Linked DNA regions of Acidisarcina polymorpha. The protein of the gene in region 1 interacts with the protein of each later gene in a pairwise test. Links are inferred from orthologs where the notes say so. Each region holds a gene or a part of one and is shown in the gene's direction. Other genes may lie near its edges. The genes, in order: ACPOL_RS10680, dnaE and ctaD.

Region 1 (3,105 bases):
CCTCGCCGATGCCGACAGCTTCACCAACGCAGCAAGGTCTGCCTGCACCCCGGCCGAGATAAAGGCGCCTAAGCTCGCTTCATAGGGCTCCCGCACTGCTTCAAAATGATCAAACTCGGCATCGGTGCTCACCAAGGCAACCAGATCCTGTGCGTCGTCCATCCACAACGACTCTTCTCCCCAGATAAGGCCGCCTACGGTATAGCCGTGCACCACGTGTCCGTTGAGGCTCAGAGTGGCTGCAGGTTCAATACGGACTTTCGAAGCTGAGGGATACACCGTAAATTCCGCAGGCTTGCTATGCATCGACCACCAGCGCATCATCTGCTCCTGCATGGCGACAGGCGAGTAGCCGTCCGTAATAAACCACGGTCCGGTCGCCTTTTGCACGTCCTTCCTACCTTTTCGCGTAACGGAGATGAGGTTCCCATCCACCTTCAGGGCGTCATCCATCTCGGACAGCCGTGCCGCCTTCCCCTTCGCAATATAGGAGAGCGGCGACATACTTGCTGTGCTCGCGATGAAGGTAGTTTCCAGCGGCACCGGCTCACCTCGGTCTGTGAATAGAAAATGCGAGGTTAGGGTGTAGTCGTTAGCCTTCGTTTCGACGGAGTATGTCTCTTTGCCAATTGCCCTTGCGAATTTGTGGAGCACGAAGGTCCCAGATGTCGCCGCCTGCTGCGCTGTCGCGGTGCAAGCTGAAGCTGCCATCACGCAGGCAATCGCGCGACCGAAAACGAGATGAAGGGTGGCCAAGGAAAAGTCTCCTGCGTAGTGGTCCGCTGCCCAACCGGGTTCCCTTGGTATGAGGTCGGTATCAAGTTCGCGGTTTGGAGAAGGGGTCGCACACAATTCTAAGCGAGGTCAGTCTCATAGGGACTGAACAAACTACCTGCAAATGGCGAGAACAACGATTTGCGTTCTCATGGTGGCGTTGCGGGCCCGGTCGCTGGAGTGACCGGGCCCGCAGTTCCGAGCAATCCAGAGGCAGCTTCATTGTTTAACATATGTTCATGGGAACCGCGACAACCAGCCTTCGCCTCAGCAAGATAGCCCCGAATCTCGTTCAATCCGAGATCCGCGCCATGACCATGGAATGCGACCGGGTCGGCGGGGTGAACCTCGCACAGGGAGTCTGCGATACCGATTTGCCTGCTTCTGTCGCGGAAGGGGCTATCGAGGCCATTCGCGCTGGCCTAAATATTTATACGCGCTTAGACGGGATTGCTCCTCTCCGCGAGGCAATTGCGCGCAAGCTCAAGCGGGACAATCAATTGACGGCCGATCCCGGCTCCGAAATCCTCGTCACTTCGGGCGCAACTGCAGGCTTTTATGCGGCGTGTATGGCCCTTCTCGACCCTGGCGATGAGGTCATCCTTTTTGAACCCTTCTACGGATACCACCTGAATACGCTGACTGCGCTCCACATCAATCCGGTGACCGTGCCGCTTGAACTCGCCGACTGGAACCTCGATCTGGACCGGTTGCGCGCTGCCATCACGCCTCGGACCAGGGCGATTCTGGTGAATTCCCCGTCCAATCCCTGCGGGAAGGTCTTTTCTCCCCAGGACCTCGAAGCAATCGCAGCAATCGTCGAAGAACACGATCTGTTTCTGTTCACGGATGAGATCTACGAATACTTCGTTTATGACGGAACAAAACACCTAAGTCCGGCTACTCTTCCCGGAATGGCGGAACGCACCATTTCCATCTCTGGACTTTCGAAGACCTTCAGCATCACCGGCTGGCGAATCGGCTATCTGACTGCAAGTGCCAGGTGGCTGCCTTCGATCGCCTATTTTCATGACCTCACATACGTTTGCGCCCCGTCTCCCTTCCAATATGGAGCGGCGGCCGGACTGGTGGAGCTCCCAGAGACTTTTTACACTTCGCTCGCGGAAGAATATCAAAGCAAACGCGACCTGCTCTGCTCCGCGCTTAGTTCGGCTGGATTAAAGCCCTCCGTGCCGGCGGGCGCCTACTATGTTCTCGCGGACGTCTCCTCCCTTTCCGGATCGAGCGCCAGGGAGAAGGCAAGAACACTCTTGCAAGAACGAGGCGTCGCCGCCGTGGCCGGCACGGCTTTCTTTCACGAGGGAAGGGGAGAAAATCTGCTGCGCTTCTGCTTCGCCAAAAGAGATGAAGAACTGAGCAGAGCGTGTGGCTTGCTAAAAGCGGCTTTATAGACGCCGAGTTCCGATGGCGGGGAATCCCGCGACTGGAATCTTTTGGCAACCTAACCGCTTGAAACCGATCTAACAAGCAAGGATAAGGGTATCTTGAGATAGATGAAGACTGGCAGACCAGCAGCTTGGCGGTGGCTTATCGCGCTTGTTTTCAGCGCTATTGTTCCGGTCCAGGGGCAACCTGCGAACCAGTCCTCCGCCGCCAACTCCTACTATGGGAGCGTGACGGCCGTTGCTCCTACCAGCAGTCCTATTCCTCTGACGCTCGATGACGCCATCCGGCTGGGGCTCGAGAATAATCTGGGCCTCACGCTTTCTCGCGATCAGCAAGAGACGGCTAGCGGTCAGCGACTTCAGGCGCTGAATGCCTTGCTGCCTAACCTTACTTTGCAAGGCCAAACCGGAGTACATCAGTACAATCTGGCCGCCGAGGGATTCAACCTGGGTCTGCTCACGCAAATCCCGAACGCTGCTCAATTCGCAGGGTTCCCGCTCATCACCAGGGTGGATGTGACTCAGGGACAGGTCAATCTCAATCAAACTGTCTTCAATCTCTCCACCATCGAACAATATCGAGCGGCTAAAACCGGGGAAGCTGTCGCCTTCTACAACATGCAATCCTCGCGTGGCCTGGTGGTATTGAATGTCGCCACCTCCTACCTGCAGGCGCTCTCCGCCAGCGCCCAGCTCGACTATGCTCGCGCGTTGCTCACCACCGACGAAGTGACGTTAAACCAGGTCGTCGCTGAGCATGAAGCGGGAACCGTGGCTCGTCTGGATGAGTTGCGGGCTCGAGTTCAATATCAAACCCAGCAGCAAGCCGTGATCGCCCAGGAAAATAACTTCGAGATCGCTAAAATCAACCTCGAGCGCGAGATCGGGATTCCTGCTGGGCAGAAAATTCAATTGACAGATACCT
Region 2 (4,220 bases), 3.2 Mb from region 1 along the record:
GGCGCTCGAGATGGCGGCCGGAACCGGGATCAGCCTGGCGGAGGCGGAACGCGAGGTGATCGGCTGCGGCCATGCCCAGGTGGGAGCCTCGCTGCTGGGCATCTGGGGGCTAGGACGCCATCGTCGAAGCGGTCGCGTGGCATGAGATTCCGAGCACGGCGTCCAGCGGCGCCACACCATCGCTCACCGCCGTCCATGTGGCGTGCGCTCAGCATGGAAGGCTCTGTCCGTCGAGGCTCTCCGGAGGGCATTCGATCGACCACGAATATTTGCAAGCTGCGGGTTTAGCGGGTCAGGAACAGCGTCTGCTCGAGGCGTGCGGCTCTTCGTTGCGGTCCTCGCTCAGCAATTGAGGACGCTTTTTCCTCAACTTCCTCCGACGTGTGAGGCGAAGCGAAGAAGGCCAGGTCGTCCGCGCTCTAAAATTGAAGTAGAGCTATGGCTGAATTTACCCACCTTCATCTTCATACGGACTATTCACTCCTGGATGGCGCCTGCGACGTCGAGAAACTGGTCAACCATGTCGCCGATATCGGGCAGCAGGCGGTTGCCATCACCGACCACGGCAACATCTACGGAGCGGTGCATTTCTTTGAGGCGGCGAAGAAGCGCGGCGTTAAGCCGATTCTTGGCTGCGAGCTCTACATCTGCCAGAAGGAAGACCATCGCGCCGACCCTCAAGGCGATGATTACAACCACCTCCTAGTGCTGGCCGAGAATGAGGAGGGCTATCGCAACCTGGTTCGAATCACCTCGGAGGCGTCGCTGCATGGTTTCTACCGGAAGCCGCGCATTAGCAAGAAGTACCTTGCGGAACATGCGAGCGGTCTGGTGGGCTTTTCGGGCTGCCTGGCGGGTGAGCTCTGCCAGGAATTGATCGCCGGCAAATACGAAGAAGCGCGGCATACGGCGAGTGAATACCAGGACATCTTCGGCAAAGGGAACTTTTTTCTAGAGATCCAGGACCAGGGTCTGGAACTCGAAAAGAAAATACACGCCGATCTTTTCAAGCTGGAGAGCGAACTCAATATTCCGCTAGTCGCGACCAATGACAGCCATTATCTCTGTGAAGACGATCATCACGCCCATGAAGTGCTGCTGTGCGTACAAACCGCGGGCTCGATCCATGACCCCAAGCGGTTCAAGTTCGACTCCGACCAGTTCTTTGTGAAGTCGGCGGCGCAGATGGAGAAGCTCTTCTCCCATGCGCCGCAGGTGGTCAATCGGACGATGCAATTCGCTGAGCGGTGTTCGCTCAAGATCAATAAGGTGGATAATCCATTTCCAGAGTTTGCGGTTCCCGCCGGACATACGATCGACAGCTATTTTGAGGAGGTGTGCCGGCAGGGTTTCCGCAAGCGGCTGGATACGGCGGTTCGCCATCTGCAGGACCGCGGATTGTTGCGCTTTCCGATCTCCGATTACGAGGCGCGTTTAGAGCGGGAGATCGATTGCATTAAGGCGATGAAGTTCGCCGGATATTTCCTGATTGTCTGGGACTTCATCAAGTACGCGCGCGACCACGATATTCCGGTGGGTCCGGGGCGTGGTTCGGCGGCAGGTTCGCTGGTCTCGTATGTGATGGAAATCACGAATATCGATCCACTGCAGAACATTCTGCTCTTCGAGCGGTTTCTGAATCCGGAGCGGGTATCGATGCCGGATATCGATATCGATTTCGACATGAACCGGCGCGGCGAAGTGATCGAATATGTGACCCGCAAATACGGCCGCGAGCAGGTAGCGCAGATCATCACCTTCAACACCATGGCGGCGAAGGCGGCGATCAAGGACGTCGGACGAGCGCTCGACCTTCCTTATGGGGATGTCGACCGGATCGCGAAGATGGTTCCGGCGACCATCGGGGTGACGATCGAGCAGGCGTTGAAGGATTCTCCCTCTCTGCAGGAGGCCTATGACAAGGACCCACAGACCCGCGAGCTGATCGACACGGCGAGGAAGCTCGAGGGGCTGGTGCGCGGAGCAGGCGTGCATGCGGCAGGAGTGGTCATCGCGCCGCGGCCGCTCACCGATCTCGTCCCGGTGACCCGGAGCAAGAACGACGAAATCGTGACTTCCTACGATATGAAGGCCATCGAGAAGCTGGGCCTTCTCAAGATGGACTTCCTCGGACTGACGACCCTGACCGTCATCGACGACTGCCTCAAGCTGATCAAGAGTAATCAGGAAGTGGAGCTGGATCTGGAGACGATCCCGCTCGATGACCAGCATACGTATGAGCAGGTCTTTCACCGGGCGTTGACTTCGGGGATCTTTCAGTTTGAGTCCGGCGGCATGCGCGACGTTCTGCGGCGGTACAAACCGACTTCGGTCGAAGACCTGACCGCCTTGAATGCGCTCTATCGTCCGGGTCCGATCCAGGGCGGCATGATCGATGACTTTATCGAGCGCAAGTGGGGGCGGCGGAAGGTGGAATATCTGCTGCCCGACCTGGAAGTGCTGTTGAAGGAGACGCTGGGCGTCATCGTCTACCAGGAACAGGTGATGCAGATCGCCAATGTGCTTGCCGGTTATTCGTTAGGAGACGCCGATCTTCTCCGCCGGGCGATGGGCAAAAAGAACGCCGAGGAGATGGCGAAGCAGCGCGAACGGTTTGTCTCGGGCGCGGCGGCCAAGAAATATCCGAAGGACACGATCACCCGCATCTTCGACTTGATGGAGCAGTTTGCCGGATACGGCTTCAACAAGTCGCACTCTGCCGCGTATGCGCTGCTGGCCTACCAGACTGCCTACTTGAAGACCTACTATCCGATTGAGTTCATGTCGGCGTTGCTGACGTCGGAAATTTCGAAGCCGGAAAACGTCGTCAAGTACATCAAGGAATGCCGCGAGATGGGGATTTCGGTCGAGCCTCCGGATGTGCTGTTTAGCGGCGCGAATTTTACCCCTCATGGCAAGGCAATTCGTTTTGGATTGACGGCGATCAAAAATGTCGGCCGAAATGCGATCGACTCGATCCTTGCTGCGCGTGCGGCCTTGGAGGCGGAAGAGAAGAGCTTTGCTTCGTACTGGGAGTTTTGCGAGAAGGTTGATCTGCGGCTCATGAACAAGCGTGTTCTGGAGTCGTTGATCAAGGCCGGGGCGCTCGATTCGTTTGGGAGGCGTTCGCAGTTGATCGCCGCGGCCGATAAGGCAATGGAACAAGCGCAGAAGGCGCAGCGGGATTCGGCTGCTGGACAGCATGGACTGTTTGGACTGTTTGACGATGGGCCGGTGACTTCCCGGGCGGCGAACGATCTGCCCAAGGTTCCGGACTGGGACGAAAACCAGCGGTTGCAGAGCGAAAAGGAAGTGTTGGGGTTCTTTGTTTCGGGGCACCCGCTGGACAAGTACGCGGAAAAGCTGCGCAACCTGCCTGGGGTGGTCGATACGGCGACGGCGCTTGAGATGAAGCCGGCTCCGGTGACCTTTCGGCGCGGTCAGCCGGCCTCGACAGAGAATGACATCGCTATCGCCGGAGTGATCGTCGGCTTGAAGGTAGCCAAGTCGAAGCGGTCTGGCGAACTCTACGCGCAGGCATCTTTAGAGGACACGGTAGGCAAGATCGATCTGATCTGCTTCCCCAAGGACTATGAGAGGCTGGCGGCAAATCTCAAGATCGAGGTGCCGGTGCTGGTGCGGGGTCAAATACGCGCCGAAGAGGAAGCTGCGCCGAAGCTCTGCGTCTCTTCGATTCAGGCGCTCGAAGATGTGAAGCTGCGCCTACCGCAGAATGTGAAGATTCGGGTCGCGCTGGATCGGGCGAGTGCTGCGACCCTTGCCGAACTGAAGGCAATGATCGGCGAGTCGCCAGGGCCCGGACGGGTGATGTTCAGCATGGAACAGGCAGGCGAATACGTCGTCGTCATGGAGCCGTCCGGAGTGACCGTAGGAGCGGACCGCGCTTTCTTTGATCGTGCCGAGATCCTGTTGGGGCGAGGGATGGTGGTTGCGGTCGATTGAGCTAAATCGAGATCACTGCTGTTGGGTGGCAGGGGCCTGATTTGGAGGCGGAGGCGGCGGCTGCTGCAGCTGGAAGTTCTCGCGAACGATGGCGAACGTCTGGCTGGGAACATCGACTTCGAGGATGAGGTTCCGCGGTGAAAAATAGAGTTCGCTGACGACCGATCCGATGGTCAAAGACGTGTGATGGACGGAGATCGCCTTGCCCGCAAGCGTACCTTGAACATCGGCCTGGGGTGAGAGAGTGGCAGTGCTTA
Region 3 (3,054 bases), 3.7 Mb from region 1 along the record:
GAATATCGTTATCCATCACTCGGCGTCGTCACTGCGAATGAACTTCATGTCCCGGTCAGTGATCCCGCCCATCCCACCCCCACTTACCTCAACACCTCCTCGGCCGATGTGACCCATAATTTCTCCGTGCCGCGGCTCGCTGGCCGCATCGACGTGATCCCCAATCGGGTCAACACCATTTGGATCGATCCTCAGGCAGCCGGTCTCTACCTCGGCCAATGCGCGCAATATTGCGGCACCCAGCACGCCAAGATGTTGTTGCGTGTCTACGCGGACTCACCCGCCGATTTTTCCGCCTGGATCCAGCATCAACAGGCTCCGGCCGCTGACCCGTCAACTCTCAGCCCCCAGCAGCTGGAGGGCAAGTCGGTCTTTGAACACAATGCCTGCGCCAATTGCCATACCGTGAAGGGAACCAGCGCCCAGGGGAAGTTCGGTCCCGATCTCACCCACATGGGTAGCCGCGATACCCTCGGCTCCGGGGCCTTCGCCAACAATCGGCAGAATCTCCATCAATGGATCGACAACCCTGATTCCTTAAAGCCCGGAGCTCTCATGCCGCCCATGCACCTCAACGAGAAGGACCTCAACGCCGTCACCGAGTACTTAACCACGCTGCGTTAATACAGGATCAGCAGAAAGGAGAGAGCTATGGCAACGACCACCGCAGTCGATCTGACCAGCCAGACCAAACCAAAGAAGCTTCTGCTCCAGGTCGCCCACGACTGGCTCACTACGGTCGATCACAAAAAGATCGGCATCATGTATATCGTGTATGCGCTTGTCTTTTTGGTCATCGCCGGATTCATGGCGATGCTGATCCGCATCCAGCTGGCCGTGCCCAATAACCATTTCCTTTCCCCGCAGGTATTCAATCGCTTATTCACCATGCATGGCACCACGATGGTCTTCTTCGTGGGCATGCCGATTCTCTTCGGCTTCGGCAATTACTTGATCCCGCTGATGATCGGCGCGCGGGACATGGCCTTTCCCCGGCTGAATGCCTTCTCTTTCTGGATTTCGGCTTTTGGTGGAATCCTCCTGTATTACAGCTATGTCGGGGGGAGTGGACTCTACGGCGCTGGTTCGGCCCCGGATGTCAGCTGGTGGGCCTACGCGCCGCTGACCGAAAAGGTCTTTTCTCCCGGACATAGCACCGATTACTGGACCTTCTCCATCCTCTTGTCCGGTATCGGTACTACCGGTACGGCGATCAACATCGTCGCCACTATTCTTTCCATGCGGTGCAAGGGCATGACCATGACTCGCCTGCCATTGCTGCCGTGGATTTATCTGGTCACCAGCTTCCTGGTCTTCGTCGCCGTCAGCCCGCTCACCGCCGCCCAGATCATGATCACCATCGATCGCTATCTCGGCGCCCACTTCTTTGATACCCAGGCCGGCGGTTCGGCAATCCTATGGTTCCACTTCTTCTGGATCTTCGGCCATCCCGAGGTATACATCCTCGTCATGCCCGCCTTCGGCTTCATGAATGAGATCATTCCCGTCTTCTCCCGCAAGGCCATCTTCGGCTATCCCGCCATGGTCGCCGCGACGGTCTCGATTGGTTTCATCAGCCTCAGCGTGTGGGCCCACCACATGTTCATCGACGGCTTGGGTGCGGGAGGGAACATCTTCTTCACCGCGGCCACCATGGTCATCTCGGTGCCCACCGGCATCAAGATCTTCAATTGGCTGGCAACCATGTGGGGCGGCAAGATTCAATTCAAAACCCCCATGCTCTTTGCCACCGGCTTTCTCTTCCAGTTCCTCGGGGCCGGACTTACCGGCATCGTCCTCTCTTCCGCGCCCATGGATTGGCAGTTGAATAACACCTACTTCGTCGTCGCTCACTTCCACTATGTGCTCGTCGGAGCCATTCTCTTTGCGCTCTTCGCCGCGTTCTACTACTGGTATCCGAAGATGACCGGACGCATGCTCAGTGAGCGGCTTGGCAAGTGGCATTTCTGGCTCTTCGTCATCGGCTTCCATCTCACCTTCGACCTCATGCATGTGCCAGGCATTCTAGGCATGCCTCGCCGTATCTATACCTACGAGGCAGGACGAGGCTGGGACAGCTGGAACATGCTCGTCAGCGCCGGCGGCTTTATCCAGGCGATCGCCACCGTCATCTTCGTCGTCAACATGGTATGGGCGTTCTACCGCGGCCGTGTCGCAGGACCCGATCCATGGGACGCGTGGACCCTCGAATGGGCGACCACGTCCCCGCCGCCCGACTACAACTTCGCCGTGCCGCCATCGATCAGCAGCCGCCGCCCGCTATGGGACCTCAAACATCCCGAAGATGTGGATAGCCATTATGAATACTAGCCTGATCATCAACGCCGACAGAGACGCAGTTATGCCTCTATGAGCACAATCCCCGTCACTCGCGAGGTAAGCGAAGCTCCATGGACGCTGCCCAGCCGCGGCATCGTCGGCATGGCATGCCTGATCCTTGCCGAGTCGGCCATCTTCATCATCTTCGTCGTCGCCTATGTCTATTACATCGGCAAGAGTCTGAGTGGGCCGACGCCGAAGCAGGTGCTGGAACTTCCCATCGTCGCGACCATCTGCCTGCTTTCCAGCAGCATCACTGCACACGCCGCCGTATCTTCGCTCCGCAAAGATCGGGTGAGTGCCTGCACCGCATGGCTCGGCGCCACCATCTTCCTCGCCCTCGTCTTCCTCTTCTATACGGCGAAGGAATGGTACGAACTCATTTATCACTACGGATTGACCATCCGCACCAACCTCTTCGGCACCACCTTCTATTCGCTCGTCGGTCTGCACGCCACTCACGTCGTCGTCGGTCTGATCATGCTTACCGTCGCCCTGATCGCCGGGCTGCGCAAAGCAATGAACGAGCATCATGCCGAAAAGCTCGAAGTGTTGTCCCTCTATTGGCACTTCGTCGACGCCGTTTGGGTGGTCGTCTTTACCGTCGTTTACGTGCTGGGAAGATGAATCAAGAAAATGTCAGAAAGGGCGGCCATGGCGCATAACGACGGAACCGGTCATGCGGAATCGGAAGGCTTTGTCCAGCTTCCGGCT

The links.
Region 2: the proteins of ACPOL_RS10680 (region 1) and dnaE interact in binary tests that used the Escherichia coli proteins (3 or more experiments, as listed by UniProt). The link is inferred for Acidisarcina polymorpha from one-to-one orthologs.
Region 3: the proteins of ACPOL_RS10680 (region 1) and ctaD interact in binary tests that used the Escherichia coli proteins (3 or more experiments, as listed by UniProt). The link is inferred for Acidisarcina polymorpha from one-to-one orthologs.

What each region holds. Positions count from the first base shown.
Region 1 is NZ_CP030840.1:2,462,418-2,465,522, forward strand. Bases 146-3,099 are described here. They hold ACPOL_RS10680 (pyridoxal phosphate-dependent aminotransferase), read left to right. Parts: upstream 146-1,013; coding sequence 1,014-2,186; downstream 2,187-3,099. Other genes in these bases: ACPOL_RS10675 (amidohydrolase family protein), read right to left, coding at 146-756; ACPOL_RS10685 (TolC family protein), read left to right, coding at 2,289-3,099. In the rest of the region: more of ACPOL_RS10675, read right to left, coding at 1-145; more of ACPOL_RS10685, read left to right, coding at 3,100-3,105. UniProt on the Escherichia coli protein: Shows aminotransferase activity with methionine and histidine as substrates, and to a lesser extent also with phenylalanine.
Region 2 is NZ_CP030840.1:5,680,952-5,685,171, forward strand. The notes cover bases 95-4,163. They hold dnaE (DNA polymerase III subunit alpha), read left to right. Parts: upstream 95-438; coding sequence 439-3,963; downstream 3,964-4,163. Other genes in these bases: ACPOL_RS24220 (response regulator), read left to right, coding at 95-145; ACPOL_RS24230 (hypothetical protein), read right to left, coding at 3,976-4,163. Also shown: more of ACPOL_RS24220, read left to right, coding at 1-94; more of ACPOL_RS24230, read right to left, coding at 4,164-4,220. UniProt on the Escherichia coli protein: DNA polymerase III is a complex, multichain enzyme responsible for most of the replicative synthesis in bacteria. This DNA polymerase also exhibits 3' to 5' exonuclease activity. The alpha chain is the DNA polymerase catalytic subunit.
Region 3 is NZ_CP030840.1:6,171,345-6,174,398, reverse strand. The notes cover bases 89-2,991. They hold ctaD (cytochrome c oxidase subunit I), read left to right. Parts: upstream 89-651; coding sequence 652-2,331; downstream 2,332-2,991. Other genes in these bases: ACPOL_RS26310 (cytochrome c oxidase subunit 4), read left to right, coding at 2,977-2,991; ACPOL_RS26315 (cytochrome c oxidase subunit 3), read left to right, coding at 2,371-2,967; coxB (cytochrome c oxidase subunit II), read left to right, coding at 89-624. In the rest of the region: more of coxB, read left to right, coding at 1-88; more of ACPOL_RS26310, read left to right, coding at 2,992-3,054. UniProt on the Escherichia coli protein: Cytochrome bo(3) ubiquinol oxidase is the terminal enzyme in the aerobic respiratory chain of E.coli that predominates when cells are grown at high aeration.